One region of the Streptosporangium sp. NPDC051023 genome, then DNA from elsewhere that is predicted to be linked to it. Evidence: riboswitches for the same ligand, from Rfam matches in the RefSeq annotation. Region 1 holds a riboswitch; each other region holds the start of a gene.
The links. A riboswitch is a leader RNA that binds a small molecule or an ion and turns the genes downstream of it on or off. The one in region 1 is predicted to bind cyclic di-AMP.

Region 1 (10,383 bases):
CACGTTGATCGTGCTCACCCTGGTCCTCGGCGGACTCGCCGCCAGGGTCTCGGCGGAGTGGTTCTCGCCCGCGCTCATGATCCCGATCACCCTCGTCGGCGGACTCCAGCTCAGGCTCCGCAGCCTGGCCAAGCTGCTGTGCGCGGTCGCCGTCTCCCTCCTCTACGTGGGGATCACGCGCGGGATCGGGCACATCGGCCCTGGTCTGCTCGCCACCTTCGGGTTCACCAGCGTGCTCGCCGCGCTGATGGCCCGAACCAGGGGCAAGCTCGGCGTTCAGGGCCTGCGCGGCGACGTGATGCTGCTCGAGCTGCGCGACCGGCTCAAGCGTCAGAGCGAGCTGCCCAGGCTGCCCAAGGACTGGGACTCACGGGTCGTCCTGAACCAGGCGGGCGGGTCCTCCTTCGGCGGAGACTTCCTGGTCTCCATGCGCGAGGGCGACACGGTCGAGCTCGCCCTCGTCGACGTCTCAGGCAAGGGGGTCGACGCGGGAACCAGGGCGCTGATGCTGTCGGGGACCTTCGGTGGCCTGCTCGGCTCCGTCTCCGACTTCCTGGCCGCCTGCAACACCTATCTGCACCGCCAGCGCGAAGCGGAGGGCTTCGTCACGGCCGTCCACGTGCGGCTCAACCTCGCGACGGGCGAATACGTGATCACCTCGGCGGGGCACCCGCCGGTGGTCAAGTTCGAGTCGGGCGCGGGCACCTGGCGGGTCTCACCGGCGAAGGGCGTGGTCCTCGGAGTCGTCCCCGACCTGCACTGCGAGCCGGACCGGGGGATGCTCCGCAAGGGCGACGCGCTCATGCTCTACACCGACGGGCTGATCGAGCAGCCGGGCCGCGACATCGACTCGGGCCTCGACCGGCTGCTGGGGGAGGCGGAGCGACTGCTGCCCTCGGGCTTCCGCAGCGGCGCTCACAACCTGGTCGCCTCCATGTCCGCCGGGCACAACGACGACTGCGCGCTGATCCTCATCTGGCGTCCCTGAACGATCAGGCCTCCCCGGACGGTGTGTCCCGGCGGAGGCCGTCAAAGCCACCCGGAGTCGCTGGCGATGCGCACGGCGTCGAGGCGGCTGCGGGCCTGGGTCTTGCACATGATCCGCGACAGATGGTTGCGGACCGTTCCAACGGAGAGGAAGAGCTGGTCGGCGATCTCGTTGGACCGCGCCCCCAGGGCGGCCAGTCTGAGCACGTCCATCTCCCTGCGGGTCAGCGGGTTCTCCGCGAGCTCCAGGGCGGCGACGGCGAGCTCGGGATCCACCGTCCTGTGCCCGGCCGCGACCCTGCGGACACCCGCGGAGAGCTGCTCCGGGCTGACGCTCAGGCTCATGAACCCGAGCGCGTGCACGGCGAAGGCCCTGCGGACCTGGCTCGGCTTCGGGCGGTGAGCCATCAGCAGAATCCCGCAGCCGGGGGCGTCCTGGTGCAACCTGAGCGCCACGGTGAACCCGTCGGCGCCCGGGAGGTCCAGGTCGATGACCGCCGTTTCCGGCTCGTGCTCCAGGACAGCGGCCACGACGGCCTCCCCGTCGCCGACCTCGGCGACGACCTCCAGATCGGCCTCGCACTCCAGCGAGGCCACCAGGCCTCGACGGACCACGGGCCGGTGCTCGGCAACCAGGATCCCGATCACGTTCTTTCCGTCCCCGCTTTCTCACTGGGTCACCAAATGGTCGCTCACTGTCAACGAAGTCTGTCTGTTCGGCAAAGCCCGCGCAAGTGGCCGTTCGGGAAGGCGTACTTCTCACCGAGCCTGGGCCCGCGATAATTCGGCTAATGTCTTAGGGGCGTTGTCCGTGGCTCCGCGACCGGGGGGATGAACCTGTGAGCTGGTTCTTCGGGATCGCCGTCTTCTTCTTCGGGCTGATGGCGTCGATCGCGTTGCACGAGGTGGGTCACCTGGTGCCGGCGAAGCTGTTCGGCGTCAAGGTCACCCAGTACATGGTCGGTTTCGGCCAGACGATGTGGTCGCGTCACAAGGGCGGGACCGAGTACGGCGTGAAGTGGATCCCGCTCGGCGGCTACATCCGGATGATCGGCATGCTTCCGCCCAGGCCGACCGACGACCCCAACAAGCTGCGCGCGGTCTCGACCGGCCCGTGGCGGGCCCTGATCGAGAACGCCCGTGAGGTGGCGCTCGAGGAGGTCAAGCCGGGCGACGAGGACCGGGTCTTCTACCGCAAGCCGTGGTGGCAGAAGGTCATCATCATGGCCGGTGGTCCCGCGATGAACTTCGTGCTGGCCTTCGTCCTGTTCGCCGTCGTGATGATGGGCTTCGGCGTCGCCGTGCAGAAGACGCAGGTCGCCTCGGTCCCCGCGTGCGTGAAGACCACCGCCGAGTACGCCAAGAACGCCACGTGCACCTCGGCCGACAAGCCGAGCCCCGCCGCGGCGGCCGGCCTCAAACCGGGTGACGTCATCGTGTCGGTCGCGGGCAAGCCGACCGCGACCTGGGAGGCGGCGACACGGGCCATCCGCGGCCACGGCGCGGGGACCGTCGCGATCGGGATCAAGCGGGCCGGGCAGCCGATGACCCTGAACGCCACCCTCATCGCCCAGGACCGGGAGTCGCTGGACGAGCCGGGCAAGATCGACAAGGCCGTCGGCTACCTGGGGGTCAGCCCCACGACGGTCGTCGAACGGCAGAGCCTCGGAGCCGTGACCACCCAGATGTGGAACCTCACCTCGGCGACCGCCGGTTCGCTGCTGCGCTTCCCCGAGAAGATGGTCGGCGTCTGGAACGCCGCCTTCTCCGGTCAGGAGCGCGACAAGAACGGCCCGATCGGCATCATCGGCGCCGGCCGTATCGGCGGGGAGATCGCGGCCTCCGCGGCCCCGCTGGAGAACAAGATCGTCACCTTCATCAACCTCCTCGCGGGGTTCAACCTGGCGATCGGCCTGTTCAACCTGGTCCCGCTGCTTCCGCTCGACGGCGGTCACATCGCGGGCGGCCTGTGGGAGGGGCTCAAGCGCGCCTTCGCCCGGGTGACCCGCCGTCCCCTTCCCGGGCACGTCGACATCGCCAAGGCGCTTCCACTGACCTACGCGATCGCCTTCGTGATGGTCATCATGGCGGGACTGCTGATGTACGCCGACCTGGTCAACCCGGTCCGCCTGTCCGGCTGAGCCCGGCGGGCAGGGCACGTGCGCCCGTGCGGGCCATATCCGCCGTTGAGGCCGCGCGCCGGTAAGGTTACGCCGTGAAGGACGGGACGCCGGGGGCGGCGATCGACGTGGCGCTGTTCCGGCTGCGCCGGATCTGGGCGCGGCCGCTGCGCACGCGCAAGGCCGCGGACCCGCAGCGGTCGGTGCAGATGTCGAACGTGATGGTTGTGCACGCCGTGCACAAGCTGAGCCTGGACGTTCCCGAGGTGACCGTCGGCGCGGTCGCCGAGCAGTTGGACGTCGACCCCTCGACCGCCAGCAGGCTGGTCAACGACGCGATCGGCGCGGGGTTCGTCGAGCGAGAGGAGTCCGAGGTGGACGCCAGACGGGCCCGGCTGAGGCTGAGCCCGAGGGGACGGCGTGTCCTGGAGGTGGTCGTCGCCTCCCGGCGGACCTACGTGGACGGCCTGATCGCCGACTGGGACGAGGCGGATCGGGAGACCTTCGCCAGGCTGCTCACCCGCTTCGCCGAGGCGAGTGCGGCCTGCCCGCCCGATCTGGCGGGCCTCGACCGGCTCATCGCGGAGGCGATCGAGGAGACGGCCGCGAGCACTACTCTCCAGTGACGCCGTCGATCTGCTCGCGGATGATGTCGGCGTGGCCGTTGTGCCGGGCGTACTCCTCGATCATGTGGACGAGGATCCACCGCAGCGAGACGTCCTCTCCTCCGCGCTGCTGCCCGCCCAGGGTGTCCAGGGAGAGCCCGGTGTAGAGCTCGCGGACGCCCTCGATCTCGGCGCGCCAGCGGGTGAGAGCCTCCTCGGCCGTGCAGGAGTCCAGCCGGTCGAAGTCACCGTCGGGATACTGTTCGTTCCAGTAGAGCGGCGGGTTTTCCTCACCGTTGAGGATGTTGCGGAACCAATAGCGCTCCACCTCGGTGATGTGGCGGACCAGGCCCAGCAGGGACAGCGTCGACGGTGCGCAGGGGCGCAGGCTGAGCTGTTCCTGTGACAGCCCGGCGCACTTGACGGCCAGGGTCTCCCGGTGCCAGTCAAGCCACGCGTACAGCATGGTCGCCTCGTCGGCGATGAAGGGCGGATCAATGCGGTCATCGGTCACGGGATCCAATCCTGTCCCGGGGCGCGACCGTTGTCATGCGGTTTTACCGCGCCCGCCCCGCGCCCGCCCCGCGCCCGCCCCGCGCCCGCCCCGCGCCCGCCCTGCGCCCGCCTCGTGCTCCGAGACGCCTGTCCGAGGAGCCGCTGGGGCGCGCATGTGATCGTCGTCAGTCACCGCCCGCCCCCTTCGTCCCGGAGCCCGGAGGCGACGGGAGCGACGAGGGCGGCGGAGGTCCGGGTCTTCCCCGCTCGGCGTCAGTACATCGAGATGTGGACGTGGTCGTAGTGGTTGGCGGTGATGCCGCCCCGGTTCGACATGGCACGCCAGCCGGAGCCCGTGTTGATGCGCTGACGCCAGATCACGTACTTGACGCCGAGCCTGTCCTTGTTCTTGAGGGCCCAGGCGGCTATCTCGTCGCCGAGCCTGACGTTGTCCGCCGTGGGCAGGGAGCCGCCGGTGCTCATCATGAAGTCACAGGCGCGGCCGAGCGGGTGCTCGCCACCGTCGTTCTCCGCCCGGTAACAGCCCACCTCGTGGGGCAGCTTGAAGGTCTGTCCGATGGTCTCGCGCATGATCCGCGTGCGGTCGGTGATGTTGTCCTCGCCGGTCGGCAGCTGGGGAGCCCAGCTGCCGTCGGAGCGGCGCCCGCTGCCCGTGGGAACGAGTTGGTCGAGCTTGTCCTCGATAGCGCGGATCACCTTCTCCGCGTCCGCACGCTGGATCTGCACCGCCTTGGCCTCCTGTCCGATCTGTTCGGTGAGCAGGGCCGCCTTGTCCGCGGCCTGTTTCATGAGATCCCGGCTTCTGGCGAAACCCTGCAGGTAGGCACTCTGCTGGGCGGTGAGCTGTTCCATGACGGCGGCGCCGCCCATGGTCGGGGCGAACAGCATGGAGGGCAGATCGAGAGTGCCGCTCTGGTAGCGGAGCTGGGCGATGGAGTCGACCTGCCTGCCCGCCTCCGCGTAGGCCTCCTCGGCTCTGCGCAGGTCGGCTCTGGCGGCCTCCTCGGCTTTCTGTGCTTTTCTCAGCGACTCCCGCTTGGCCGCGTAGGCCTCGATGAGCCTGTCGACCTTCTTGGTGAGCTGGGCCAGCTCGGTGCGGAGCTGGGACTCCTTCGGCTTGGGCGCGGCGTTGGCCGTGCCCGCCGCGCCGAGGGTGAACGTGAGGGCCGAGACCAGGGAAACGGTCACGACCGCATGGCGACGGAACATGGGGGACAGAGCCGCCACAGCTCTCCTCTCCTCACGCCGGCCGGGTTAGCTGACGGGTTCGGGCTGGAGGAAGCCCTTCCACCGAAGTGGTTCACCCCAAATGCATGGGTCCCCGGCTCTCAGGCGAGGCGCCTGAGATTAGGCATATCGAACTGTTTGTCCGATGCGTGAGGATAGTAGTGGTAAATGAGAGGTCATGCGACCCCAAGACGAGACCAAGTGGTGATCATTTCGTGATAACGGCGCGCAGGCGCCGGGCGGTCTCCTCGGGGAGGACGTCGTTTACGAAAGCCCCCATGGCCGACTCGGACCCGGCGAGATATTTGAGTTTGTCCGGTGCGCGGCGGATGCTGAACAGTTCCAGGTGCGCGTACGACAGCTCCCGGCCGATGTTCACCGGCGCCTGGTGCCAGGCGGAGACGTACGGCATCGGCACCCCGAAAAGTCCGTCGAGGCGGCGCAGCACCTCGGTGTAGAGCGGCCCGAACGCCGCGCGCTCCGCGCGGTCGAGCGCGCCGAGGCCGGGCACCTGGCGGTGCGGATAGAGGTGGACCTCGACCGGCCAGCGGGCCGCGGCGGGCACGAACGCCGTCCAGTGCTCGTTCGCCGCGACCACGCGGATCCCGGCCTCCCGCTCCGCGGCGAGCACGTCGGCGAAGAGGTTGCCTCCGGTTCGCTCCCTGTGGCGTCGCGCCGCGTCCAGGGAGAGCCGGGTACGTGGGGTCACGTAGGGGTAGGCGTAGATCTGGCCGTGCGGGTGGGCCAGGGTGATGCCGATCTCCGCTCCGCGGTTCTCGAAGCAGAACACCTGCTCGACCCCGGGCGTCGCGGAAAGCTCCGCCGTACGGTCGATCCAGGCCTCCATCACCAGTTCGACCCGGCCGGGTGAGAGCTCGGCGAAGGAGGAGTCGTGCTCCGGGGTGAAGCAGACGACCTCGCACCTGCCCACGCCGGGCCGGACCTCGCTCAGGCCGCCGACCTGTGAGTACGTGCCCAGGTTCGCGGAGAAGGAGGGGAAGCGGTTCTCGAAGACGACCACGTCGTACGAGGGGGAGGGAATCTCGGTCGGGCGGCCGGGGGCGGACGGGCACAGCGGGCACTCGCTGGCGGGCGGCAGGAACGTGCGGTCCTGGCGGTGCCCCGCGACCGCGATCCACTCCTCGGTGAGCGGGTCGTAGCGCAGCTCGGAGGCGACGGGGCGGGGTGGCAGATCGCGCTCGTCGGCCGCGCTGCGGTCCGCGTCGTCCCGCCGATCGAAGTAGAACAGCTCGCGTCCGTCCGCCAGCCGGGTAATCGTGCGTTTCATCGGTCCTGTGCCTCGCTCTCCCGCCGCGACTCGGTGACGACGAGCTCGCCGACCCTGGCGGCGAGCTCGTCGCAGGCCTCTTCCGCCAGGCCCGAGTCGGTGATCAGGACGTGGGCCTCGGTCAGCGCGGCGATCGTGCTGATCCCGACCGTCCCCCACTTGGTGTGGTCGGCGGGCACGACCAGGCGGTGCGCCGAGGCGACCAGCTCACGGTCGGTCTCGGCCTCCAGCAGGTTGGGCGTGGTGAACCCGGCCCGGACGCTCATTCCGTGCACGCCGAGGAACAGGGTGTCCACGTGGAGCCCCCTGATGGCCGCGACGGCCACCGGGCCGACCAGCGCGTCCGACGGGGTGCGCACTCCTCCGGTCAGCACCACGGTGCGGTCGGCGCGCGGGGAGCGGTGGAAGACCTCGGCGATCCGGATCGAGTTGGTGATCACGGTCAGCTCGGGCACGTCGACCACGAAGTGGGCGAGCGTCCAGGTGGTGGTCCCCGCGGAGAGCGCGATGGCCGTGCCGGGCCTGACGAGCCCGGCTGCGTGCCGGGCGATCGCCTCCTTCTCCGGCTGCTGGCGCGCCGACTTGGCGGTGAATCCGGGCTCCTCGGTCGAGCCGGGCCCCGCGGCCGTTGCCCCGCCGTGAACCTTCTCCACAAGGCCGCGCTCGGCCAGCACCTCGAGATCCCTGCGGATCGTCATGTCGGACACGCCGAACTCGCGGACCAGGTCGGCGACCCTGACCCCGCCGCTGCCGCGCACCCGCTCGAGAATCGCCTGCTGCCGCTGCTGGGCGAGCATTGACCCACTCCTTAATCCACCAGATTCCAGCAAATTACCACAGAAGAACCTGGGTGAGATGTTGGTTCATGGGGAATAATCGCTCACAGTCGCTCAAGCTCGGCGTGGATGTTCGCCCGTGCCCGCGCCTCGAAGTCGGCGATGTGGAAGATCACCGGAAGGTCGAGCAACGAGCGCAGCACGGCGGCCCTGCCCTCCCTGAAGGCCTCGTCGGGGACGAAGGAGTACTCCTCGCGCACCGCGGCCGTGTAGGCCGCGTAGTCCTCGGGGGAGGAGGCCAGGATCGCCAGGTCGGCGTCGCACAGCACGGCCCCGTCGGCGTCCCCCGGCTCAGGGGCGTGCGTAAGCGTGAGCCTGACCAGCCTGGCGACCGTGCCCACCGCCTCCGCGGGCATCCCCAGCTCGGGGAGCGCGCGCTCGGCCAGCCTGGCGCTGCGCTCCTCGTTGTCGCCGCGCCGGGGATCGTAGACGGCATCGTGGAACCAGGCCGCGAGCCGTACCAGGTCCGGATCGACCGCGTGGCCGGCCAACGCGTCGATGTGGGCCAGCACGGCCTCGAGGTGTGTCGCCGTGTGATATCTGCGGTGCGGCTCGCCGTACCGGGAGATCAGTTCCCTGCCGAGGTGGTCCGCCTCGGCTCCGGTCAGGGACCGCCAGCGGTCCATCAGCTTCTCGCTCATGCGAAGGAAGCCTAGAAGCACCCCCGCGCCCGTGCTCCGGCGTCCGCACGGCGTCGTTCCTTGGGCCTTGTACGGCAGCCGCTCCGGGAGGAACGTGAAAGCCGGACCCCGGGAAAACTCGGGCGGGTCCGTGAGAGGAGTGGCGCGCATGGGCAAACGAGCACGCAAAAGCCGTGCCCGCAGGAAGCGCAGGGCCAACCACGGCAAACGCCCGACGGCCCGTTAGCCGAGACCGTCCCGGGGGTGAGGAGTCCCGAGCCCGTCAGCCGCGGCGGCCCCACGAGGCGAGCAGACGGGTCTGGGCGTCGGTGTCGGAGGAGACGGGCTGCTGCTCCCCGATCACCCCCGCCTGGCGGTAACCGGGCTCCGCACCCGTGAACCACGTCGCGCAGGCCTCGACCAGTTCCGGATCGAGCCGCTCGTCGGCGCCGATCGCCCTGGCCAGGTCCCAGGTGTGGATGAGGGCGTCCGCGAACAGCTCGGTGACATACTCCTTACCGGGAACGTCTCCGAAAGACAGGCGTGCGACACGGGCCAGGGCCCCCTCGTCGCACGCGGCCTGGACGGCGGCGACCGCCGAGGTGTCGAACGCTTTCAACGGGTCGTCGCCGAGCAGATCGCCGTCGAAGGCGTCGCCCACCTCGGCGGCGGTCCGTCCGCCGAGCAGCTCGGGAGCCCATAGGTTCTCGCCGACCACATGGTTGACCAGGGCGCGTACGTCCCAGTCCACGCAGGGCGTCCTGTTCTGCCACTGTTCGGGGGTGATCCTGTGCACGAGAGCGCCGAAATCGTCCAGCGCACGGCGGTAGGCCTCGCGTATGTCGATGGTCATCATGCCCTCCCCAGGTCCTCATCTCGACCGTAACTCCTGGGAGGCCAGTAGTCATCGCGCTTGTAGGGCGTGACCGGCGATACGGGCCGTACCGGACGGCTGGGGCATCGGGGCATCGGGGCGCCGGGTGGTGTTCGGCGGTGCCGTACGGGGCTGTTCGGTGCAGCGCGGTGCCGCGCGGTGCTGTGGCCGCCGTGCGGCGTTCCGGCGCGGTGAGCACTCCATGCGAGCAGGTCGCGACATAGTGTCAGCATGGTGCAAGCGACCGCGGGTGCGGGAACGTCACGTGGCCTGAGACTGCTGGTCGGAACGGCGGCCACGGTGGTCGCACTGGCCGGGGTCAGGGCGGTCGCCGGCATCGCGGGCCCGGCCTTCCTCGCGCTCGTCCTCATCATCGCGGTCAGCCCGCTGCGCGCCTGGCTGCGCCACAGGGGCGCGAGGACATGGGTGCTGGTCACGGTCCCGCTGCTGACGATTCTCCTGCTGCTCATCGTGCTGGTCGGTTCACTGGTCGTCTCGGTCGCGCAGCTCGTGGCGCTGCTCCCGGCCTACGCCGGCCGATACCAGCAGTTGATCGGCTCGATCACCCGGCAACTCGCCCACCTGGGCATCACCCAGGAGCAGGTCAGCGCGATGCTCGGCAAGCTGGACCTCGGTTCGCTGATCGGCCTGGCGCAGGGCTTCCTCGGCGGCCTGCTCGGCATCGGCTCCGCGTTCGTCGTGATCGTGCTGCTGATCTTCGGGATGAGCCTCGACGCGCCCCTGACGCACGACGCGATCAGAGCTCTCGGCTCCGCGCGGCCCCACCTGGTCGAGGCACTGGGCGGGTTCGCCAGGGGAACCTGCAACTATCTGATCGTCTCCACCGTCTTCGGGCTCATCGTGGCGGTCCTGGACGCCATCGCACTGTGGATCATGGGTGTGCCGCTCCCGCTGCTCTGGGGACTGCTGGCGTTCATCACCAACTACATCCCCAATGTCGGGTTCGTCGTCGGGCTCGTCCCGCCAACGCTGCTCGCGCTGCTGGACTCGGGACCGGGTGCGGCGCTCGCCGTCGTGGTCGTCTACTCGGTGCTGAACTTCGTCATCCAGTCGCTGATCCAGCCCAAGTTCGTGGGCGAGTCCGCGGGCCTGTCGACCACGATCACCATGCTGTCGCTCTTCGTGTGGGTCTATGTGCTCGGCGCCCTGGGGGCGATCCTGGCGGTGCCGCTCAGCGCCTTCGCCCGCGCGCTGCTGATCGACGCGGACCCGGAGACCCGCTGGGCCATCCCGCTGGTCAGCGGGCACGCCCCCACCCGCGGATAGCCCGGGGCTGAGGTCCGGGGGTC
Region 2 (10,383 bases), on a different contig from region 1:
ATCGTCCTCACAGTCCTCGCCCGCCCTGGGACCAACCTCGGGCTGCTGCGGCTGGAGGGGCGCAAGACGGCGGCGAACCTGGCCGCCATCACATCTCGCACATGGACAACCCAGTGACCGGAGGCATGAATGGGCAACATGGACATCTCCCTCAAGGAGATGATGGCGATCGACGGGGCGGTCGGCTCGGTGGTCGTGGACTACAACAGCGGCATGGCGCTGGGCGCCCTCGGCGGCTCGAAGGACCTCGACCTGCAGATCGCGGCGGCCGGTAACACCGAGGTCGTCAGGGCCAAGATGCGGACCATGGAGTCGCTGGGCATCAAGGACGGCATCGAGGACATCCTGATCACGCTCACCAACCAGTACCACCTGATCCGCCCGATCACCGGCAGGAACGGCAAGGGCCTCTTCCTCTACCTGGCGCTCGACCGCACCCGGGCCAACCTGGCGCTCGCGCGGCACAACCTCCGCGGCATCGAGGAGAGGCTCGAGATCTGATCCTCCGGTACGGCACGTCCCCGGGAGGCGCGGGCCGTACCGGAGCTCCCCCTCCCCCGAGGCGGTGAGCGGCGTCGACCGCGGCGACGAGTCCGTCAGATCACGCGGAACAGCACGTCATCTGACGAAAAGAACAAGAGCGGGCACCCGTTTGGGTGCCCGCTCTTGCTTTTCCAGGGGGTGCGGGGGTTCGCCGGGGGGGCGGGGAGGTGGGGATCCCTCGGGGGCGAGGACCGCCGGGGGACGCGGAGCGGGGGGGTGGGGGTGGGGGAAGGAGGGCCGGAGGCGGAGCGGGGACCCTCGGGGCGGGGGCGGGGGCGGGGGCGGAGGCGGAGGCGGAGGCGGGGATGGGGATCCGGGGGGTTCGGGGGGTTTCCGAGGGTGGGGATCGAGGGGTGGGGATCGGGGGGAGACGAGGACGGGGGATCCTCCGGAGGTCTCCCCCGGCGGGAGCCTAGGGGCGCGCCGCGTCGGCCAGAGCGGTCGTCGGGGGCGCGGCCGGGTTGTCGTCCATGACCTTCCAGGCACCGCTGGCGTACGCGACGGGGTAGTTCTTCTTGCCCACGCCGTCGCCCCACTTGGTGATGACGTAGTCGACCTTGATGTGGCCCGCGCCGTCGACGCCGTCAACGCCGAGCGAGCTGGAGTTGAAGGTGCCACCGGTCAGGTCGGCGAAGGTCTTGGCGTCGAGGTCGATCATGACACCGCTGCTGGAGGGCACACCGGGACCGCGGTCCCCGACGAAGAACTTGGCCTTCTTGCCCTTGTAGATGACGTACCCCTCGGTGAACAGCGGCCAGCTCGGGCTCGCGATCATGCCCTTCTGCATGGGCTTGCCGCTCGCGGGCAGGCCGGTGTCCCCGGCGCGGCCCGAGGAGTCGTCCCAGAAGTAGGAGGCCTTGGTAGAGCCCTTGAGCAGGGCGGTCTCGGAGGCGGCGGGAGCGGTGGATCCGGTGCCGGTGTCGGCCGCGGCGGGAAGCGCGGAGACGACGCCGGCGGAGGTGAGGACGCTCGCGCCCAGCAGAGTGGCGGCGATCAGGCGGTTACGCAGGGCAAGGGAGAAACGCATAGAAAACAGGCTCTTTCGCGAGGGAACAGGACAGCCTCGTGCGCCAAACGAAGAGAAGGCACGGGCGTGAGCGCTCACAGGGAAGAGAAGTCGCAGCCGGAGAGACCGGACGCTACGCGGAGCGCGGTGCGAGGTGGGGTGCCGCGGTCAGGCGCGGCGGAAAAGTCTTAGTAGATCCGCACGAGTGCGGTGCTTGCCGGCACGAAGGCAACAAAGCGATCCATGAGGGGATCTCCTCTCCATCTCGTCTACCGGGTTAGCTGACGGGTTCGGGCGGTGGAGTTGCCCTACCGCCGCAGGTTCGCGGCGGATTCACCCCAAGAAGTGGGTCCCCGGCTCCCGTGACCCCTCAGGGCTTCGGGATTCGACGTCTGCCGGCCGCTCCTTCTCGTGAAGGGCAAGTCACCGACTGAGAACAACTAGGACACTACCCACCAGAAGGTGTCAAAGCAAAACAAAAGCCATGAAAACCCCAGAAGATCTACCTTCAATGCCCAAGAAAGGGGCATTGGCCACCCCTTGACCTTGCTCCTTCCTGGGCGTTAAGTTCATTGAAACTGTTAGGAAACTTACCTAATAATTTCCTAGTGAACATGCCTCTGACCTGCAGGTTCTCCCTCTTACCCCCCGAAGGAGACACTCTCCATGAACAAGCGAAGGATCGGCCTGACGGTGGCGGCCGCAGCCGCCGCTCCCGCCCTGCTGGCGACGGTGATGGTCAACTCGGCATCCGCCCACGGCTCGATGGGAACGCCCGTCAGCCGGGTTTACGCCTGCTATCTGGAGAATCCGGAGTCGCCGGACACCCCCGCGTGCAAGGCCGCGGTCGGCCAATGGGACACCCAGCCGCTCTATGACTGGGATGAGTTGAACATCGGCACCGCCAACGGCAAGCACAGGGAGATCATTCCCGACGGGCAGCTCTGCAGCGCCGGGCGCGCCAAGTACCGGGCATACGACGCGCCCCGCACCGACTGGCCCTCGACCGCGCTCCCGACCGGAGGCGGCCCCTACACCTTCCGCTACCCCTACACCGCCGACCACCCCGGCACCTTCGAGATCTACATCACGAAGGAGGGCTTCAACCCGCTCCAGCCGCTGAAGTGGTCGGACCTGGACACCACGCTGCTGGCGAAGGTGCGGAACCCGTCCAAGGTCAACGGCGAATACGTCATCCAGGGCCAGCTGCCCGCGAGGACGGGCCGCCACATCGTCTACTCGATCTGGCAGCGCTCGGACAGCGCCGAGGCGTTCTACACCTGCTCCGACGTGACCTTCGGCAACGTGTCCACCCCCACCCCCACCCCCACCCCCACCCCCACCCCCACCGTGACGCCGACCGCGACCCCGACCGCGACCCCCACCGTGACACCGACGGTGACGCCGACCCCGACCCCGACCTCGACCACCTCCCGGCCCTGGGCGGCCGGTGTCTCCTACACCGCGGGGAACCTGGTGACCTACGGCGGCGCCACCTACCGGTGCCTGCAGCCGCACACCTCCCTGCCCGGCTGGGAGCCGTCCAACGTCCCCGCACTCTGGCAGCGCCTTTAGAACCCTGTAGAACCCTTTAGAACCCTGTAGAACACAGCACCGTCTGGACACCGCGCCGCCCGGAGAGCAGTGCCCGTACGGGCGGCGCGCCTGCGGGACCCGCGAGCGGCGCCCGGTCCCGCAGTACCGTGGACGCGTGCTGATAGTCCTCGGCTGCGCGGTGCTCGTCGTGGCGCTCTACACGCTGGCGCTGTACGGCACGGCCGGAACCGCCGCACTCGGAGCGGTCGCCGTCACGCTGGCCGTCGCGATCGTGATCGGCATAGACGGCGGGAGCGTCAGGGGGGGCGCCGGGTTCGGGACACTCACGGCGGGCGGCTCGGCCGTCGTGTGGTCCCTCGGCCGCTCTCACAGACGCCGCAGGGCGGGCCGTTCCGCGCTCGCCGCCTACCGCGCCGCCTCCGCGGCCGTGCCCCGCCTGGCCGCGACCGTCGAGCGCGACCGGATCGCCGCCGAGCTCCACGACGTGGCCGCCCATCGGCTCACCGGGATCGCAGTCGCCTCGGCCGCCGCCCTGCGACTCGCCGATCCCGCGCTCACCTCGGAGGCCACCGCCCACGCCGCTGAGGCGGGCCGCCTGGCCGTCGCGGAGCTCGACCGCCTGGCCTCCCTCGACCGGCGCGGCGAGAGCGCGACCCTCGCCGACATCGACACCCTGGTCGGCGGCCATCCCGGAGTGGCCTACCATCGCGCGGTCGCCTCCGTACCGCCCGAGGCCGCCGCGCTCGCCTTCCGCGTGGTCAGGGAAAGCCTGACCAACGCGATGCGCTACGCCACCGGCGCCGCCGTCCACGTTCGCATTGAGAGCCCCGCCGGAGCGGGGCGGCTGGTGGTGACGGTAACCGACGACGGCGCGCCGGCCGCCGTCGACGGTCTGGGCTCCGGGACCGGTCTGGCCTCCCTCGACCGGGCGGTGCGCGCCCTCGGCGGCACCCTGACCGCGGGCGCCGGGCCCCCGGGTTTCGGGACCACAGACACCGGGACCACAGACGCCGGAACCGCGGGCGGCTGGACCGTCAGGGCAGTGCTCCCCCTGCCCTCGCCCCCCGGCGAGACGGCCCTGCCCGTGCCGCGCTCGTTCTCCCTCACCACCCTGTACGGCATGGCCCGCCGGGGCGATCACCCGCGACGCGCCACGGAAGGCTGGCGGGGAGCGGCGGCCCTGGACTGGGCCCTGGTGGTGCTGGCCGTGGCGTTGCCCGCGGGGATGGGGCTGCTGTACACCGACGTGCCGCCGCCGTTCAAGGCCACGGCGTCGGGCATGCTGCTCCTGGTCCTGCTCATACTGCACGCCGTACCGCTGAGGTGGCGGCGCCTCGCACCGAAGCCGAGCCTGGCGGCGGCGCAGGGGGTGCTGTTGGTCTGGCTGGCGTGCGACGCGGCCGGGCTGACCGCGCCACACTCCGCGCAGCTGGTGCTTGAGTGCTGGTGGGTGGAGCTGACCCTGCTGTACACCGTCGGCGCGTACGGCTCCCGCGGCTGGCCCGCCCCGATCGTGGTGGCGGGGCTGGGCGCCTTTCCCCTGGTCGAGGGGCTGACGGGGCCACCGATCGCCGTCTGGGCGACGCTGACGGCCGCGTTCGCCGTGCCAACGGGCATGGCGTGGGGAGCGGGCGTGCTGGTCGGCAGGCGCAGGCGCAGGCGGCGGGACGCGGCGGCGCTGGACCGGGACAGGCTCGACCTGGAGGCGGCCGAGGCGGCCAGGGCCGAGCGGGGACGAATCGCGGCCGGGCTTCGCCGTACCGCGGGGGCACGGGCCGAGGCGGTGGTCAGAGCCGCGGAGGACCGACGGCTCGACCTGGTCCTCACCGAGGCGAAGGCCGGGCTCGGCGCGCTCAGGGAGCTTCTCGACGAGCTTCGCGGCGCCCCCGAGGGTGATCCGGCGGACGACACGCCTCCCCCCGTCGTCGCCGGGATCGCGGCGCTGGCCACCAGGCGGCGCGCCGTCGTCAGGTACGCGGGAGCGCGCCGCCCGCTGCCCGCCGCCGTCGAGGTCGCCGCGTACCGCGTCGCCGAGGCGCTGCTGGCCGACGGGGAGACGGTGACGGTGACCTACCTTGAGGACGGCCTCGCGCTGTCCGGCCCTCGCGGGGCCAGGAGGGTGCGGGCCATGGCGGACGCGGCGGGCGGTACGGTCGCCGAGACAGATGACAGGGTGCGGGTGTGGCTGCCGGAGGTGTTCCCAGCATGATTCGGGTGACGATCGCCGACGACCAGGCGGTGGTCAGGGTGGGGATCACGGCGGTGCTCGACGCGGAGCCCGACATGACCGTCGTCGGCCAGGCCGCCGACGGCGAGACGGCGATCGCGCAGGCCACGGCTCTGCTTCCCGACGTGGCCGTGCTGGACATCCGGATGCCGGGAGTCGACGGGCTCACCGCGACGGCCAGGATCACCGCCGAGGTCCCGGGGACGAAGGTGGTCGTGCTGACCACGTTCGGCCTGGACGAGTACGTGTTCGCGGCGCTGCGCGCGGGAGCTGCGGGGTTCATGCTGAAGGACGCGGACCCTGAGCGGATCATCGACGCCGTCCGGGTGGTGGCCGGGGGCGACGCGCTGCTCGACCCCAGCGTGACCCGCAGGCTGATCGACCGTTTCACCGGCGAGCCCGGCCCTGACGACGCGGCCCGCGTCTGCGGCCTGACCCCCCGCGAGACCGAGGTCCTCCTCCACGTCGCCCGTGGCCTGTCGAACGCCGAGATCGCGACCGCCCTGGGCATCAGCCCCTCGACCGTCAAGGATCACGTCGCGGAGATCCTCGCGGAGCTCAGGGTCCGCGACCGCGTACAGGCCACGATCGTCGCCTACGAGGCCGGACTGATCCGTCCCGGGATCCGGTGACCCCCGGCGTGACGTTCCCCCTGCCCGGCCACACCCCGGCGACGCCACCGAGGTGATCAGTCCCACCAGAACGACCAGGCGTTCCTGCCGGTGATCTGCTCGGCGTAGTCCATCAGCGTGCCCGAGCTGTAAATGACGCTGTCCGGGCAGAACGTCCAGTGCTCGGCGGCGACGTGGAGGGCGTGCTCTCGGGTTACCGGGGGTGCGGCGACGCTGAGGTCCAGGGTGTTGAAGCCCAGGCCGACCACCCGCGCCCCGAACCTGTCCTCCCAGCTACGCACCACGGCCGCGAGCGGGACCATCCACTCGTTGTGGTTCAGCGCGCCCTGCCATCCCATGACGGCCAGCACGTCGGCCCCTCGCTCGGCAGCGACCAGCCCGAGCGGGGTCCTGCGCTCGGCGACCAGCCCGGCATACCAGTCGGCGACCACACCGGGATCGGCGGCGAACTGCCCGGAAGGAGCGGGCCCCGGGCACTGGGGGCCGTAGGGGGCCAGCAGCTCCAGCTGATCGGCGTCGGCCCGCTCGACCCAGTCCGACCACACCTCGGCCATGAACGCCGCCGCGTGGTAGTTGTCGATCTCGGCCACCGCGTCAGGGGCGATCTGCCCCGCCGACCACGGCTGCACCGAGTCCTCAAGCAGCACGGGCCACAACCCCGAGTGCTCGTGCTCCACCCGCAGCTCGGCCCAGAGGTCGCCGGAGACCGCCAGGTCGCTGAGCCAGAACGCCGGAAGGTGGTCGAGCGAGAACTGCGAATACTCGGGGTCGGGCCACACCACGTCTCCTGGCGGCAGCTCGACCGAGATCCTTCGCCCGTCGCCGCCGTCGGCGAACAGCTGCCCCAGCAACGGCGGAAGTTGCCCACGCTCGCAATCGCTCATTCCTACCGATCCGATCCTGACCACGGATCAATTTTGGCCCGTCAGGTGTCCCGAGCGACAGTTATCCCCCACAGAGGGTAAAAACGAGCAGTACACAGGGGGTGTGACCGAGGCCGCGCACCGGGCGGGAAACCGCCTCCGGACGCGGACCGCCCGGCAGGACCGCCGAATCCAGGCACCCGGCGACCGGGACCGACTCCAGACTCGGACCGACTCCGGACGGGGACGGGACGCAGACGGGGACGGCGGGCCCGGCGGGAGGCACGGGACCGGTGAAGAACACGGGGTCGGCGGGGGTCAGTCCTTCACCGCCCCGCCGAGCCCGGCCACCAGCCTGCGCTGGACGGCCACAAAAAAGATCAGTACGGGAATGGTCATCAGCGTCGAGGCCGCCATGATTCCGCCCCAGTCGTTCTCGTCGGGTTTGAAGAAGACCAGCAGGGCCGCGGGCAGGGTCTGGTTGTCCTTGGCCGAGATGATGAAGGTCCTGGCGAAGATGAAGTCGTTCCACGCGGCGATGAAGGAGAACACGCTGGTCGCGACCAGGCCGGGCGCGACGAGAGGGAACAGGATCCGCCACAGGATGACGGGCCTGCTCGCGCCGTCGATCATCGCGGCCTCCTCAAGCGCCTCGGGGACCGCCGCGACGAATCCCCGCATCATCCAGACCGCGAACGGCAGCGAGAAGGCCAGGTGCACCAGGACGAGCGAGCCGAGCGTGTTGAGGCCGACGCCGGGCACCGCCGTACCGAGGTCGCGGACCAGGAAGAACAGCGGGATGGTCAGTGCTTCGACGGGGATCATCTGGGCCACCAGGAACATGATCAGCACCGTGGTGCGGAACCGGAAGCGGAACCGGGTCACCGCGACGGCGGCGAGGAAGGCCACGACCGCGGACAACACGACCACCGTCAGGGCCACGACGACGCTGTTGAGGAGGTAACGGCCGAAGTTCTCCCCGCCGAGCACCCGCTGGAAGTTCTCGAGGGTCGGCGCCAGGGTCCACGGGCGGACCCGCAGCGACTGGATCTCGCCCGCCGGTTTGAACGCGGACAACACCATCCAGTAGATCGGGAAGAACGTGACGAACGCGGTGACCACCGCCACGGTGTTGGCGATCAGGCGGGATCTGCTCACAGCCTCTCCCCTCCGCGGTGGATGGCGCGGATGTAGAACAGGGCGACCACGAGCAGGATCAGCGTCATGATCACGCCGATCGCCGAGCCGAGGCCGTACTCGGAGGAGCCGAAGGCGGTCTGGTAGGCGTAGACGTTGAGCACGGAGTTCTGGCCCGCGATACCGCCCCCGTTGGTCATCACGTAGATCTGCGTGAAGATCTTGAAGTCCCAGATGATCGACTGGATGACCACGATCGTGATCAACGGCCGCAACATGGGCACGATGACCCGCCAGAAGGTGTGCCACGCCGAGGCCCCGTCGAGCGAGGCCGCCTCCAGGACCGAGCCGGGGATGGCCTGGATGCCCGCGTAGAGGGTCACCATGACGAAGGGGAAGGAGTGCCAGACCACGGTCGCACCGACGACGCAGAACGTGACCCATCTGTCGTAGAACCAGTTGAAGCCCTCGATGCCGAGAACCTGGTTGACCAGGCCCAGGTCGGCGTCGAACAGGAACATCCAGACGGTCGCCCCGGTCATCGCGGGCGCGGCCCACGCGGCCATCGCGGCCAGCGACAGCAGCAGGCGGGGAATCCGCCCCGCCCTGGTGAGCACGAGGGCGAGCGCCGCGCCGACGGCGAGCGTCACGACCACCAGGGCGGCGGCGAACGCCAGGGTCTGCCAGAGCACCGACCAGAAACGGCCGTCCCCGAGGATGGTCGCGTAGTTGCCGAACCCGACGAATCTGGTCGGCTGACCACCGCTGACCTGGGCCTGCCGGTAGTCGAACACCGACAGCAGGCCGAGCATGTAGAGCGGGTAGCCGAACAGCGGCAGCAGTACGGCCGCGGACGGCAGCAGGTAAAGCCAGGGCCGCAGCCCGCCCCCGAGGCGGGGCGGCGCCCCGCGGGCCCGGAGCTTCGGGTCCGCGGGCGCCGTGGTCATCGCGGTCATGACCGTCCGAAGGCGGCCTTCACCGCGGCGGCGGCCTCGTCGGTCGCCTGCTCGACGGTGGCCTGCCCGGTCGCGACCTTCTGGAGCATGGTCGGGATGACCTTCTGGTTGTCGATCTTCCCCCAGGCCGGGTCGATCGGCACGAAGCGGGTCCCCGCCGCGACGGTGTCGAGGAACGGCTTGAGGAAGGAGTCCTTGGCCGCCAGCTCGTCGCGCGCCGAGGTCAGGGTCGGCAGGTTGCCCATGGCCTCGTACATCTTGGTCTGGTAGACCTTGCCGCCCAGCAGTTCCATGAACGTGATCGCCAGCGAACGGTGCCGGCTGTTCTTCATGACGCCGAGGTTGTTGCCACCGGAGAAGGCGGGGGCGATCGTGCCCTGCTTGCCGCCGGGCAGCGGTACCACGGCGTACTTGCCCGCCGCCGCGCCCGCGTCGACCGCGCCGCGGCTGAAGTTGCCGAGGATGCCCATCGCCGCCTTGCCGCTGGCGAACAGCTCGACGGTCTTGCCGCCGGTGAGGCTCGCGCAGGCCTGGGGCGGGCAGTTGTCGTCGCTGAGCAGGTCGGTGTACGCCTGGACGCCCTTGCGGGCCGCTGGGCTGCCGAGGTTGTCGATGTCGCCGCCCGCGTCCCAGACGAAGGGGAGCGCACCGAAGGTGTACTCGCCACCGACGGCGATGCCGTACAGGTCGGGCTTCTTCTTACGGATCTCGCGGGCGGTCTCGGCCAGAGCCGTCAGGGTCGCGGGTGGCTTGAGGCCGAGCTCGCCGAAGACGTCGGTGCGGTAGTAGAGGGCGCGGATGCCGATGTACCACGGCAGGCCGTAGACCTTGCCGTCGACGGTCGCGGACTTGAGGAGGTCGGCGCCCACGTCCTTGCTCTCCGGCCACGCCGCCAGGTCCGCGCTCAGGTCGGCGAACCCGCCCGCGGCGACGTACTCCGCGAGGTCGGTGTTGCCGTACTCGGCGACGTCGGGGGCGCTCGCCGGGTCGTTGAACGCGCCCTTGAACTTCTCGTGCCTGGCGGGCGTCGTCGGGATGTAGGTGATCTCGACCTTCACGCCCGCGTTCGCGGCGGTGAACTCCTTGATCGCCTCCGCGACGACTTTCTCCTTAGGGGCGCGGTTCGGCTCGTCGAAGAGCCACACCCGCAGGGTCCCGGACTTCTCATCACCGCCGCTCGCGGACGGGGCGGTCGACGGCGCACACGCGGCGAGGGCCAGCAAGGCCGCACCTGCCGATGCCCAGTTCAGGATCTTCACAGATCTCTCCTCCCGTTGTCCCGTTGGCGGCAGACCCTAGGAAGGGCTCCCGGGTCACCGAAAGGGGGAGTGTCCTTTGTTCTGCACTGCAGAACCTTGTGTCGCAAACTGGAAACAAGACTTCCAATTACCCTAATTTGATCTCCGTGTTCGACCCGCCGGATCACACTTGAGGCCGCAATGAACGAACCCGTCCCGGAACG
Region 3 (10,383 bases), on a different contig from region 1:
GGCGCTGCGGCCCGGCCGTTCAGGACCCACATCAACGCCTACGACATGGAGCTCTACCTCCGCATCGCGATTGAGCTGTACCTCAAGCGGCTCGTGGTCGGTGGCATCGAGAAGGTCTTCGAGATCAACCGCAACTTCCGCAACGAGGGCGCGGACGCCACCCACAACCCCGAGTTCACGATGATGGAGGCCTACGGCACCTATCTCGACTACAACGGCATCGCCGACCTGACCCAGCGGATGATCCAGAACGCGGTCGTGGCCGCGCTCGGTCACTCCGTGGTGACCTACGAGGGTCAGGAGATCGACCTGGGCCTGCCGGAGTGGCCGAGAATCACCGTCTACGGGTCGGTCTCGGCGGCGCTGGGCGAGGAGGTCACCACCGAGACGCCGCTGGAGCAGGTCCGCAAGCTGGCCGACGCGCACGACGTCCACTGGGACGCCAAGTGGGGGCAGGGCAAGCTCGTTCAGGAGCTCTTCGAGGCGCTCGTCGAGCACACCCTCATCCAGCCCACGTTCGTCATGGACTACCCGCTGGAGACCTCCCCGCTGGCCAGGACGCACCGCGACAACCCGCTTCTCACCGAGAAGTGGGACCTGATCGGCTTCGGCACCGAGCTGGGCACCGGCTACTCGGAGCTGAGCGACCCGATCGAGCAGCGCCGCCGCCTCACCGAGCAGTCCCTGCTCGCCGCGGGCGGTGACCCGGAGGCCATGCAGCTCGACGAGGACTTTCTCACCGCCCTGGAGTACGCCATGCCGCCCACCGGTGGCGTGGGGGTCGGTATGGACCGCCTCATCATGGCCTTCACCGGTAAGAACATCCGAGAGACCATCCTGTTCCCGCTGGTCAAGCCCACGAGCTGAACCAGGCGGGCGTGCCTGGAGCGCGGGCACCACGTCCCTGAGGGGCGTGGTGTCCCGGGCTCTCTGAGGGCGTGGTGTCCTGGGCCGGGGCGTGCTCGTCCTGCGGGGCCGTGGTGTCCTGGGACGGTGTGTTTGTTCTGCGGGCGTGGTGTCTGTCCTACGTGGTGTCCAGGGGGCGTGCTTTAGGCGTGTGTGTCCCGGCCGCGCCTGTTCCGCTCGTGCGTCCCTCTGAGTGTCCCGTTCCCGGCCGTGCGTGCCCTGGCGGTGTGGGCGGCGGCCGTACGGCGTTCCTGCGGGTGATCGCCCGTCGTCTCCTTCCCCGCCGGATGGATCGAGCCCTGGTGGTTTCCGGTTGTCCGATCGGCGTCCGTGTGGTTTCCGGACGCCTGGTTTCCGGACGCCTGTTCTTCACGGCCCTCGCGCGTGCCCTCCCCGGGAAAACGCTCTCCCGGCGCGCCGCCGTCGGACTCGTGTTCGAGCCCGGTCATCAGCCAGCGCAGCGCCTGGGCGAACAGTTCGGGCGGCACCGCGCCCGGGTCGGCGCGGCGCTGGACCACCAGCCCCTCGAAGAGGCCGATGACCACGGTTGCGACCGCGGACGCGTTGCGGGATGTGGTGTGGGAGGCATCGTGGGACGTGTCGTGCGGGGGCAGCAGGCGGGCGACGGCCGTACGGGGGGCCCGCCAGCGCTCGGCGAGCCTGCCGAGTAATTCGGGCCGGGTGCGGGCGTAGCGCAGAAACTCCATTTCGAGCGTGCTCGTTACCGTGTGTTGATCGGCCAGTTCCGCCATATATGTGCCGAATGCCGCAAACCAGGCGGCACTGTCCTCACATTGCGAGGGGATTCCACCCGTCACGTCAAGGGGGTGGGGGAGGTGCTCCTCGAAGAGCGCGCGGAAGAGGTCGTCTTTTCCCGCAAAATTCGCGTAGAGGGCGCCCACGGTGCGGCCGGCCCTGGAGGCGATCTCGTCCACGGAGGCCCCGGCGAAACCTTGTTCTGCGAAGACCTGGGCCGCGGCGGCCAGCAGGTGCCTGCGGGTGCGAGCCTTGGCTTGTCCACGACTTAACCGTAAAGGCACCGACATATCATGAGTACTTCACGTAGCGCCCGCTATGTCAACAGCGTCTGCTACCTCTATGAAGAAGTGGAACTTGACGACCTTTGAACAAGCCGTTTACCGTTCCTGACGGGCGGCATTGATTCCAGACGACTCACGCCTCACTTAGCAGGTGCGGGGGGAGCGACTCCAGATGGCATATCCCGAAGTGGATTCCCGTCGCGGCGACGGCCTCCTGGTCGTGGGCGAGATCGGCCTCAGCGACGAGGACCTTGTGCTGCTGGCGGAGCTGGCCAAGGGCGTCACCGTTGACCGGGTCGGACGTCGTCTCGACATCAGCGGTCGGACGGTCCGGCGCAGGCTCCGCGGGATCTGCGACCGCATCGGCGTCGCCACGGCGATCGAGGCCGTGGCCTGGGCCGCCCGCAGACGGCTGATCTAGGTCACGCCCGCCCGGCGGTCCCGGGCTTCCCGCCCGGCGGTCTTGGGCTTCCCCTCTGGCGGTCCCGGGCTTCCCGCCCGAGAGGCTGGGACTTCCCGCGCCGCGGCCGCCTACGAGGGAGATGCGGCGGGTGACTCCCCTCAAGCCCTCGTGTGGCCTCTCAGCCCCTTTCGAGTGGCGGGGTCCCCCGGCCGCCGTACGGGCCTCCTGCGGCCTCTGATCGCGCTTCAGGGCCGTGCTCCGGCCCGGCGGGCGCGTTGGCCCGCGCTTTGCCCTTGTACGTCCTATCCGTCGGTGGCGCGTGTACGTCCTATCCGTCGGTGGCGCGCCAGAGGCCTGTCTCAGCCGGAGGCGTGCCAGAGGCCGTCTCAGTCGGCGATGCGCACGCCGCCCGCGAAGGGCCGGTTATCGATCGTGGTGATGTGGATGACGTCACCGGTCTGGGGCGCGTGGACCATGAGGCCCGCCCCGATGTAGATCCCGACGTGGTGCAGGTCGCTGTAGAAGAAGACCAGGTCTCCGGGGCGGAGCTCGCTCCTGGAGACGTGGGTGCCCGCCGTCCACTGGTCACCGGTGTAGTGCGGCAGGCTGATGCCGACCTTCTGATAGGCCCACATCACCAGGCCGGAGCAGTCGAAGGTGTTGGGTCCCTCCGCGCCCCACTTGTACGGCTTGAGCTGCTGGGTGAGGGCCCAGCGGGCGGCCTCGGCCGCCTTGCCGCTGCCCACGATCGGCACGTTGATTCTGACCCGGCTGCTCCGGTTGCGCTCGGCCCGTGACCGCACCTCGCCGAACAGGTCGCTCTCGACCTTGGTCACCAGGCGTTCGATCTTGGTGCGCTTGTCGCCGAGTTCCTTGAGGAGGTCCTGGACCTCGGCGGTGCGGGCCTTGGCGCTGGCCTGCGCGCGTTCCGCGGCCTCGATCGCCTTGCTGACCTGGGCGACCTCCTCGCCCTGCTGCTGCTGGAGCGCGTAGTTCGCGGTCGCCTGGTCGAGGAAGGTGTCGGGGTTGGACGACTGCGTGAAGGCGAGCGCGGAGGCCAGGCCGCCCGCCATGTAGGTGCTCTGCGCCAGGAGGGTGGCCTTGGTGCGCCGTGCGGCCAGCTCGGACTGGCTGACGGAGAGGGTCTTCTTCGCGCTCTCCGCGGCGCGCTGCGCCTGCTTGAGCTTGACCTGCTCGCCGTTGTACTGCTCGCTGAGCGTCTCGATCTCGGTGTGCAGCTTCTCGGCCTGTTTGGCGAGTTGCTGAAGGCTGGGCTGCGGATCCGCGGTGGCCACCAGGGGAGTGCCGAGAACCAGGGAGGCGAACGCCAGTCCGATGACCGCCGCCTTGCGCGACAGCCCGCGCGTCGCGTGTTCTCGATGGCGGGCGTGTTTGCCCGCGCGCTCTTTCCCACGGTTGCGCATGCGCTTCACCAACAGGCTCCTCTCTCGGCCGCCTACCGGGTTAGCTGACGGGTTCGGGCCGGAGGCAGCCCTACCGAGTGCGCCGGCGGCGCTTCGGATTCACCCCGGGGGACGTCTGGAGGGTGGGTCCCCGGTTCCCCGTGTCGGGGATTCGGCGGCTCAGCACTTTACGGTGCTGACATCGAGCACGGACATTAGTGCAATTGGAGGTTCATGCTCAACCAGAACTGCAAAGCCGGTAGAGCTTTCACAACTGAAATGTCACGGGAAGGTCACACAATTTCATGATCAACATATGTGCCACGCTGGCCCTCAACCTTTCCGGGGCGCTTATGTCGAGGGTCTCCGCAGGTCTGCGCTTCTGTGAAAGATCGGATCGCGGCGGTCTCCGTCGGACCGATCCACAGGGTGCGGGTGGGCCGCGGGTGGTCATCCGGTGAGCCCGGGGGGCGAGTTAAGGACGAGCCGTAAATAGACGGTGGCGAGGACGTACTCTGATCAGTCATGGAGCAGGTTGCGCAGCAGTCCCCGACGCAGGCCGTACCCGAGGCCGTGGCCCGTCCGGCGGGCCCCTCCGAGGCCGGGGGCGCGGAGCGGGCCGGAGGCGAGGGCGTGGACGCGGAGAAGCGGTCCCGGGGCGGGTTGATGCCCGGGACGGCCCCCGCGGAGATCATGGTGCGCCGGGCCAGAACCCCGGACGTGCGCGCCATCCGGCGGCTTGTCGACACCTATGCAGGGGCGGGCCCCCGCCTGCTGGAGAAGGCCACGGTCACCCTCTACGAGGACGTCCAGGAGTTCTGGGTGGCCGACCTGGACGGGCTCGTCGTGGGCTGCGGGGCGCTGCACGTCCTCTGGGAGGACCTCGCCGAGATCCGCACGGTCGCCGTCGATCCCGGATGCCGTGGGATGGGCATCGGTCACCGCATCGTCTCCTCGCTCATCGGCACCGCGGGAGACCTCGGCCTGCGCAGGGTCTTCTGCCTCACTTTCGAGATCGATTTCTTCGCGCGGCACGGCTTCAGGGAGATCCAGGGCACGCCTGTCTCGCCGGAGGTCTATGCCGAACTTCTCGCCTCCTACGACGAAGGCGTCGCCGAGTTCCTCGATCTGGAGCACGTCAAGCCCAACACCTTGGGAAACACCCGGATGCTGCTCCATCTGACACCGCGGGGCAACTGAATTGACGTAGGTGCTGACTGATCGGAAAGGTGACTGTTGATACCTATGTCGATACGTTGTGCACCAGCAAGCATGTGAGTCTGACATGTGCCACATGCGCAGTCGAAGTGAGGTGACGCGGTGAGCACCGGACAGCCACCGTATCCGCAGGATGATCCCGACCGCGACCGCACACCGTCGGGGCATCCGCAATACGGACAGAATGCGGGTCGAGCCCCTGGCGAACTCGATCCCGATGTGACAGTCGTGGGATATCGATCGGAGGCCTCACAGCCGAACACCGGTCCCGGGCAGACCCAGCCCGGTTATGGCCAGCAGGGCGGTACGGGCTCCTACGGGCAGCCCGGCTACGGCCAGCAGGCTGACTACGGTCAGCAGGCGGCTCAGCCCGGTTACGGCCAGCAGCAGGGTTACGGGCAGCAGGCCGCCCAGCCTGGCTACGGCCAGCAGGGCGGTACGGGCTCCTACGGGCAGCCCGGCTACGGCCAGCAGGCTGACTACGGTCAGCAGGCGGCTCAGCCCGGTTACGGCCAGCAGCAGGGTTACGGGCAGCAGGCCGCCCAGCCCGGCTACGGCCAGCAGGCCGGTTACGGGCAGCAGCCTGACTACGGTCAGCAGGCCGCCCAGCCCGGTTATGGCCAGCAGCCCTCCTACGGCCAGGCCGAGTACGGCCAGCAGCCTGACTACGGTCAGCAGCCCGGTTATGGCCAGCAGCCCTCCTACGGGCAGCAGGCGCCCGCCTACAACCAGGGTTACGGACCGCAGGGGGTCACACCCCCCGGTGCCCCCGCTCCGCTCGCGGAGTGGTGGCAGCGTCTCGTGGCCCGGATCATCGACGGCATCATCCTGGCGATCCCGACGGTGATCATCAGTTTTGTGCTGGCGGCGGTCCTGGTCACCGCGGGGGGCTTCGACGCGACGACCGGGACGATCACTGCGCCCTCCGGTGCCTTCCTGGCCGGCTTCCTGACCACCCTCGTAGCGGGCCTGATCTACATCGCCTACGAGTTCCTGATGCTGAAGCAGAACGGCCAGACCGTCGGCAAGATGGTCATGGGCATCAAGGTCGTGCGGATCGGGGGCACGCTCCAGGGCGGTCTCTCCTCCGACCTGGCCGTCAAGCGGGCGGGCGTGCTCTACGGCCCTTACGCGCTGAGCGGCATCCCGATCCTCGGGATCGTGTTCAACATCTTCTCGCTGGTTAACGTGCTCTGGCAGTTCTGGGACAAGCCGTTGCAGCAGACCCTGCACGACAAGGTCGCCACGACGGTGGTCGTCAAGACCAAGTAGTTGTACGAAAAGGGGGCCGGCGGGATGAACCGCCGGCCCCCTTTTCGCGTGTGTGCCCGGAAACGTGCCGGGTAACGTGCCCGGTAACGACGCCCCGCCCGGGCGCGATGGAAGCGCAAACCCATTCGTGGCGGCGTGAGGAGCGTTATGGCCGTCCACCCGCCCCCGGTGGCGACAAACGCCGGGGATCGCAGACGTCGGGGCAGGGCCGTCCTCGTGAGGAGCTCGCGGCCCCGTCCTATGAACGACGCGTGCCGGGCCTTTGGACACCTGTCCACCCAGCCTTATGGGGCCGCCCCGACCGGCCTTATGGGACCTCATTGGGAGAACGCCCGTCGCGGGGAGTTCGGGGACCGCTCGACGACGAATGGACGACGGCACAGGGACACCTGCGTCCGGGACGGTGCCATCTTCGTGTCCTCCAAGGGATTGTCCCGCCGGACTTCCCCTTCACCTTCCCTCCCGGGGGTGAAGACCTTCTTACCGATCGCGCCGCGGGTGCCGCGGCGTTGCCGTGGTTGTTCCAGAGCCGATCCTGTTTGGTGGTTATACGGTCTACGACTATGTCCTAGATGCCAGACAAGGACGTACTCTTGGTAAGAAAACAAGGAAGATCCGTCTTCTTCTGTCCGGTGGTGTCGAACCACGACCTCCCGCCGGATGAAGAGGACAACTATCTATCCGGATGTTCTTCACGCGGAGGGCATTCCGGCGGTGAACCCGCCGGTTGCGATCTTCGGGTCCGTGGAAGGCGCGCTCGACCCTCCTCGTCGCACTCCTCACCAGGGGTTTCATGGCAGGGAGCCGGGTGACCCCGCGGCCGTCGCGCCGGGACCACATTGGTTTTCCGGCGGAGTGATCATCACATGCTCACCCGCCAGGTTTTTTCCCTCCGGCTTTACGGAGTGCAACCGGTAAGACAGCTGGAGAGAAGCATTAAGGTAGTGAGCGGCCAGCCTGGCTGCCCCAGTGACACCCCCCGCTCGCAGGTGACGCTATGGTCATCTGTGGACGGATCAGGACTGATCGAGCGTGCCCCCCAGCGTGACCGGGATGTCGTCGGCAAAATTTCCATGGTCCCCGAAAGTTACCCACGGTGCGGAGCGAGGGCGAATGAACGACGTATTGTCCGCGTTGATACCCCCGGTGGTCGTCGGCGGGGCCTTCATCTACGGAGTTGTCAAGCTTCTTCGGAGTGAAGCCGCAGGCCGCCGCCCGGCAAAACGGAGGGATCCGGCTGAGTCTCAGAACAGCTGATCCACTCCCTCCGGGGTCCGGCAAGAATCGCCGGGCTCCTGGAATTGCCGCTCTTCGATTGCGGGTATATGTTTAGCTAGCGAATGAAACAATACTCCGCGAAAGGATTGCGTAGATGGCCAAGCAGATCCAGGAGATTCTCATCGACGACCTCGATGGGGGCGAGGCCAATGAGACTGTCGCCTTCGCGCTTGACGGCACCAGCTATGAGATTGACCTCAGTGACGTAAACGCGAAGAAGCTCCGCGACTCCCTGTCGGCTTTCGTGCAGAGCGCCCGCCGTTCCGGCGCGCTCGCCCCTCGTCGCCGCCGTGCAGGTGGCGCCCGGGCACTCACGAGAGAGAAGAGCGCCGACATCCGGGCGTGGGCCAAGTCCCACGGCCTTAATGTCAGCGAGCGCGGTCGAATCGCCTCCAAGATCGTCGAGCAGTACGAAGCGGCTCACTAGATCGTTGAATCATGCGGTTATGGCGGCCACGGTGGGGTCCGGTGGCGGCCATGACCGCATGACGCGTTTGAGCGGCCGATAAACGTCGTTCGCTTGCGGCGTATCGGGAACATCGCACCCCCCGTAAGTAGTTGGATGGAGGGTGAACGCCCTGCTCTCGGGGAACGTCTTCTGCGTAGAGCGGTCGCCGGGTCGGGGCTACCATGCGGGATGACAGGGCCCGGATATCCCGGACCTGCCTGACCGCTCTGTGAGGAGCGACGAGATGTTCGAGAGGTTCACCGACCGCGCACGGCGGGTTGTCGTCCTGGCCCAAGAAGAGGCCCGGATGCTCAACCACAACTACATCGGTACGGAGCACATTCTTCTTGGCTTGATCCATGAAGGTGAAGGCGTTGCCGCCAAGGCTCTGGAGAGCCTCGGCATCAGTCTTGAAGGTGTGCGTCAGCAGGTCGAGGAGATCATCGGCCAGGGACAGTCTGCGCCGTCGGGGCACATTCCTTTCACCCCGCGCGCGAAGAAGGTCCTTGAGCTGTCGCTCCGCGAGGCCTTGCAACTAGGGCACAACTACATCGGCACCGAGCACATCCTGCTCGGCCTCATCCGTGAGGGCGAGGGCGTCGCCGCCCAGGTGCTGGTGAAGCTTGGCGCGGATCTCAACCGCGTCCGGCAACAGGTCATCCAGTTGCTTCACGGCTACCAGGGCAAGGAGCCTGCCGCCTCGGGCGGCCCGCAGGAGGCCGCGCCGTCGACCTCCCTTGTGCTGGACCAGTTCGGCCGGAACCTGACCCAGGCCGCCCGTGAGGGCAAGCTCGACCCGGTCATCGGCCGGGAGAAAGAGATCGAGCGGGTCATGCAGGTCCTCTCCAGGAGGACCAAGAACAACCCCGTCCTGGTCGGGGAGCCCGGCGTCGGCAAGACCGCCGTCGTCGAGGGCCTGTCCCAGAAGATCGTCAAGGGCGAGGTCCCTGAGACGCTCAAGGACAAGCAGCTCTACACCCTGGACCTGGGCGCGCTGGTCGCGGGCTCGCGCTACCGCGGTGACTTCGAGGAGCGCCTGAAGAAGGTTCTCAAGGAGATCCGCACTCGCGGCGACATCATCCTGTTCATCGACGAGTTGCACACGCTCGTCGGCGCGGGCGCCGCCGAGGGCGCGATCGACGCCGCCAGCATCCTCAAGCCGATGCTGGCCCGTGGTGAGCTGCAGACCATCGGCGCGACCACGCTCGACGAGTACCGCAAGCACCTGGAGAAGGACGCCGCGCTCGAGCGCCGCTTCCAGCCGATCCAGGTGGCCGAGCCCAGCCTCAGCCACACGATCGAGATCCTCAAGGGTCTGCGTGACCGTTACGAGGCGCACCACCGGGTCTCCATCACCGACGGGGCCCTCGTGGCCGCCGCGCAGCTCGCCGACCGCTACATCAGCGACCGGTTCCTGCCGGACAAGGCGATCGACCTCATCGACGAGGCCGGCTCGCGCATGCGCATCCGTCGCATGACCGCGCCGCCGGACCTGCGCGAGTACGACGAGAAGATCGCCAACGTGCGGCGCGACAAGGAGTCCGCGATCGACGCGCAGGACTTCGAGAAGGCCGCCGCGCTGCGTGACCAGGAGAAGCAGCTCCAGCTCAAGCGGGAACGCCGTGAGAAGGAGTGGAAGGCCGGCGACATGGACGTCGTGGCCGAGGTCACCGAGGAGCTCATCGCGGAGGTCCTGGCGACGGCGACCGGCATCCCGGTCTTCAAGCTCACCGAGGAGGAGTCCCAGCGACTGCTCCGCATGGAGGAGGAGCTGCACAAGCGGATCATCGGCCAGGACGACGCCATCAAGGGTCTGTCCCGCTCGATCCGCCGCACCCGCGCCGGTCTGAAGGACCCGCGCCGCCCGGGTGGCTCATTCATCTTCGCCGGTCCGTCCGGTGTCGGTAAGACCGAGCTGTCCAAGGCGCTCGCCGAGTTCCTTTTCGGGGACGAGGACGCGCTGATCATGCTGGACATGTCCGAGTTCATGGAGAAGCACACCGTCTCCAGGCTGTTCGGCTCGCCTCCCGGCTACGTCGGATACGAGGAGGGCGGCCAGCTCACCGAGAAGGTGCGGCGCAAGCCGTTCTCCGTGGTCCTCTTCGACGAGATCGAGAAGGCACACCCGGACATCTTCAACTCGCTGCTGCAGATCCTGGAGGACGGTCGCCTGACCGACGCCCAGGGACGGGTGGTCGACTTCAAGAACACCGTCATCATCATGACGACCAACCTCGGCACCCGCGACATCTCCAAGGGCATCGGGGTCGGCTTCGCGAAGTCCAACGACACCGAGTCGAACTACGACCGGATGAAGGCAAAGGTCCAGGAGGAGCTCAAGCAGCACTTCCGGCCCGAGTTCCTCAACCGTGTCGACGACATCGTGGTCTTCCACCAGCTGACGCCGAAGGAGAT

Region 2: it holds a riboswitch for cyclic di-AMP, as region 1 does, so the genes downstream of both, AB0395_RS10265 (hypothetical protein) here and AB0395_RS13080 (hypothetical protein) in region 1, are expected to answer to the same signal.
Region 3: it holds a riboswitch for cyclic di-AMP, as region 1 does, so the genes downstream of both, AB0395_RS31155 (NlpC/P60 family protein) here and AB0395_RS13080 (hypothetical protein) in region 1, are expected to answer to the same signal.

What each region holds. Positions count from the first base shown of each region.
Region 1 covers NZ_JBFBCE010000016.1:18,951-29,333, reverse strand. Annotated here, with positions in the region: gene AB0395_RS13105 (PP2C family protein-serine/threonine phosphatase) at 1-988, shown strand, start outside; gene AB0395_RS13100 (response regulator transcription factor) at 1,030-1,635, opposite strand; gene AB0395_RS13095 (site-2 protease family protein) at 1,827-3,128, shown strand; gene AB0395_RS13090 (MarR family winged helix-turn-helix transcriptional regulator) at 3,203-3,733, shown strand; gene AB0395_RS13085 (DinB family protein) at 3,720-4,226, opposite strand; gene AB0395_RS13080 (hypothetical protein) at 4,481-5,416, opposite strand; cyclic di-AMP (ydaO/yuaA leader) riboswitch at 5,458-5,592, opposite strand; gene galT (galactose-1-phosphate uridylyltransferase) at 5,664-6,743, opposite strand; gene AB0395_RS13070 (DeoR/GlpR family DNA-binding transcription regulator) at 6,740-7,540, opposite strand; gene AB0395_RS13065 (metal-dependent phosphohydrolase) at 7,624-8,220, opposite strand; gene AB0395_RS13060 (TIGR03086 family metal-binding protein) at 8,483-9,055, opposite strand; gene AB0395_RS13055 (AI-2E family transporter) at 9,305-10,360, shown strand; gene AB0395_RS13050 (ion channel protein) at 10,382-10,383, opposite strand, start outside.
Region 2 covers NZ_JBFBCE010000011.1:133,674-144,056, reverse strand. Annotated here, with positions in the region: gene AB0395_RS10275 (roadblock/LC7 domain-containing protein) at 1-117, shown strand, start outside; gene AB0395_RS10270 (hypothetical protein) at 130-501, shown strand; gene AB0395_RS10265 (hypothetical protein) at 956-1,570, opposite strand; cyclic di-AMP (ydaO/yuaA leader) riboswitch at 1,801-1,950, opposite strand; gene AB0395_RS10260 (lytic polysaccharide monooxygenase) at 2,216-3,124, shown strand; gene AB0395_RS10255 (ATP-binding protein) at 3,261-5,315, shown strand; gene AB0395_RS10250 (response regulator transcription factor) at 5,312-5,965, shown strand; gene AB0395_RS10245 (DUF4253 domain-containing protein) at 6,022-6,816, opposite strand; gene AB0395_RS10240 (carbohydrate ABC transporter permease) at 7,147-7,986, opposite strand; gene AB0395_RS10235 (sugar ABC transporter permease) at 7,983-8,912, opposite strand; gene AB0395_RS10230 (extracellular solute-binding protein) at 8,918-10,180, opposite strand; gene AB0395_RS10225 (IclR family transcriptional regulator) at 10,361-10,383, shown strand, end outside.
Region 3 covers NZ_JBFBCE010000058.1:3,576-13,958, reverse strand. Annotated here, with positions in the region: gene lysX (bifunctional lysylphosphatidylglycerol synthetase/lysine--tRNA ligase LysX) at 1-867, shown strand, start outside; gene AB0395_RS31165 (TetR/AcrR family transcriptional regulator) at 1,050-1,946, opposite strand; gene AB0395_RS31160 (LuxR C-terminal-related transcriptional regulator) at 2,119-2,367, shown strand; gene AB0395_RS31155 (NlpC/P60 family protein) at 2,736-3,773, opposite strand; cyclic di-AMP (ydaO/yuaA leader) riboswitch at 3,788-3,940, opposite strand; gene AB0395_RS31150 (amino-acid N-acetyltransferase) at 4,419-4,952, shown strand; gene AB0395_RS31145 (RDD family protein) at 5,199-6,242, shown strand; gene AB0395_RS31140 (Lsr2 family protein) at 7,615-7,947, shown strand; gene AB0395_RS31135 (ATP-dependent Clp protease ATP-binding subunit) at 8,213-10,383, shown strand, end outside.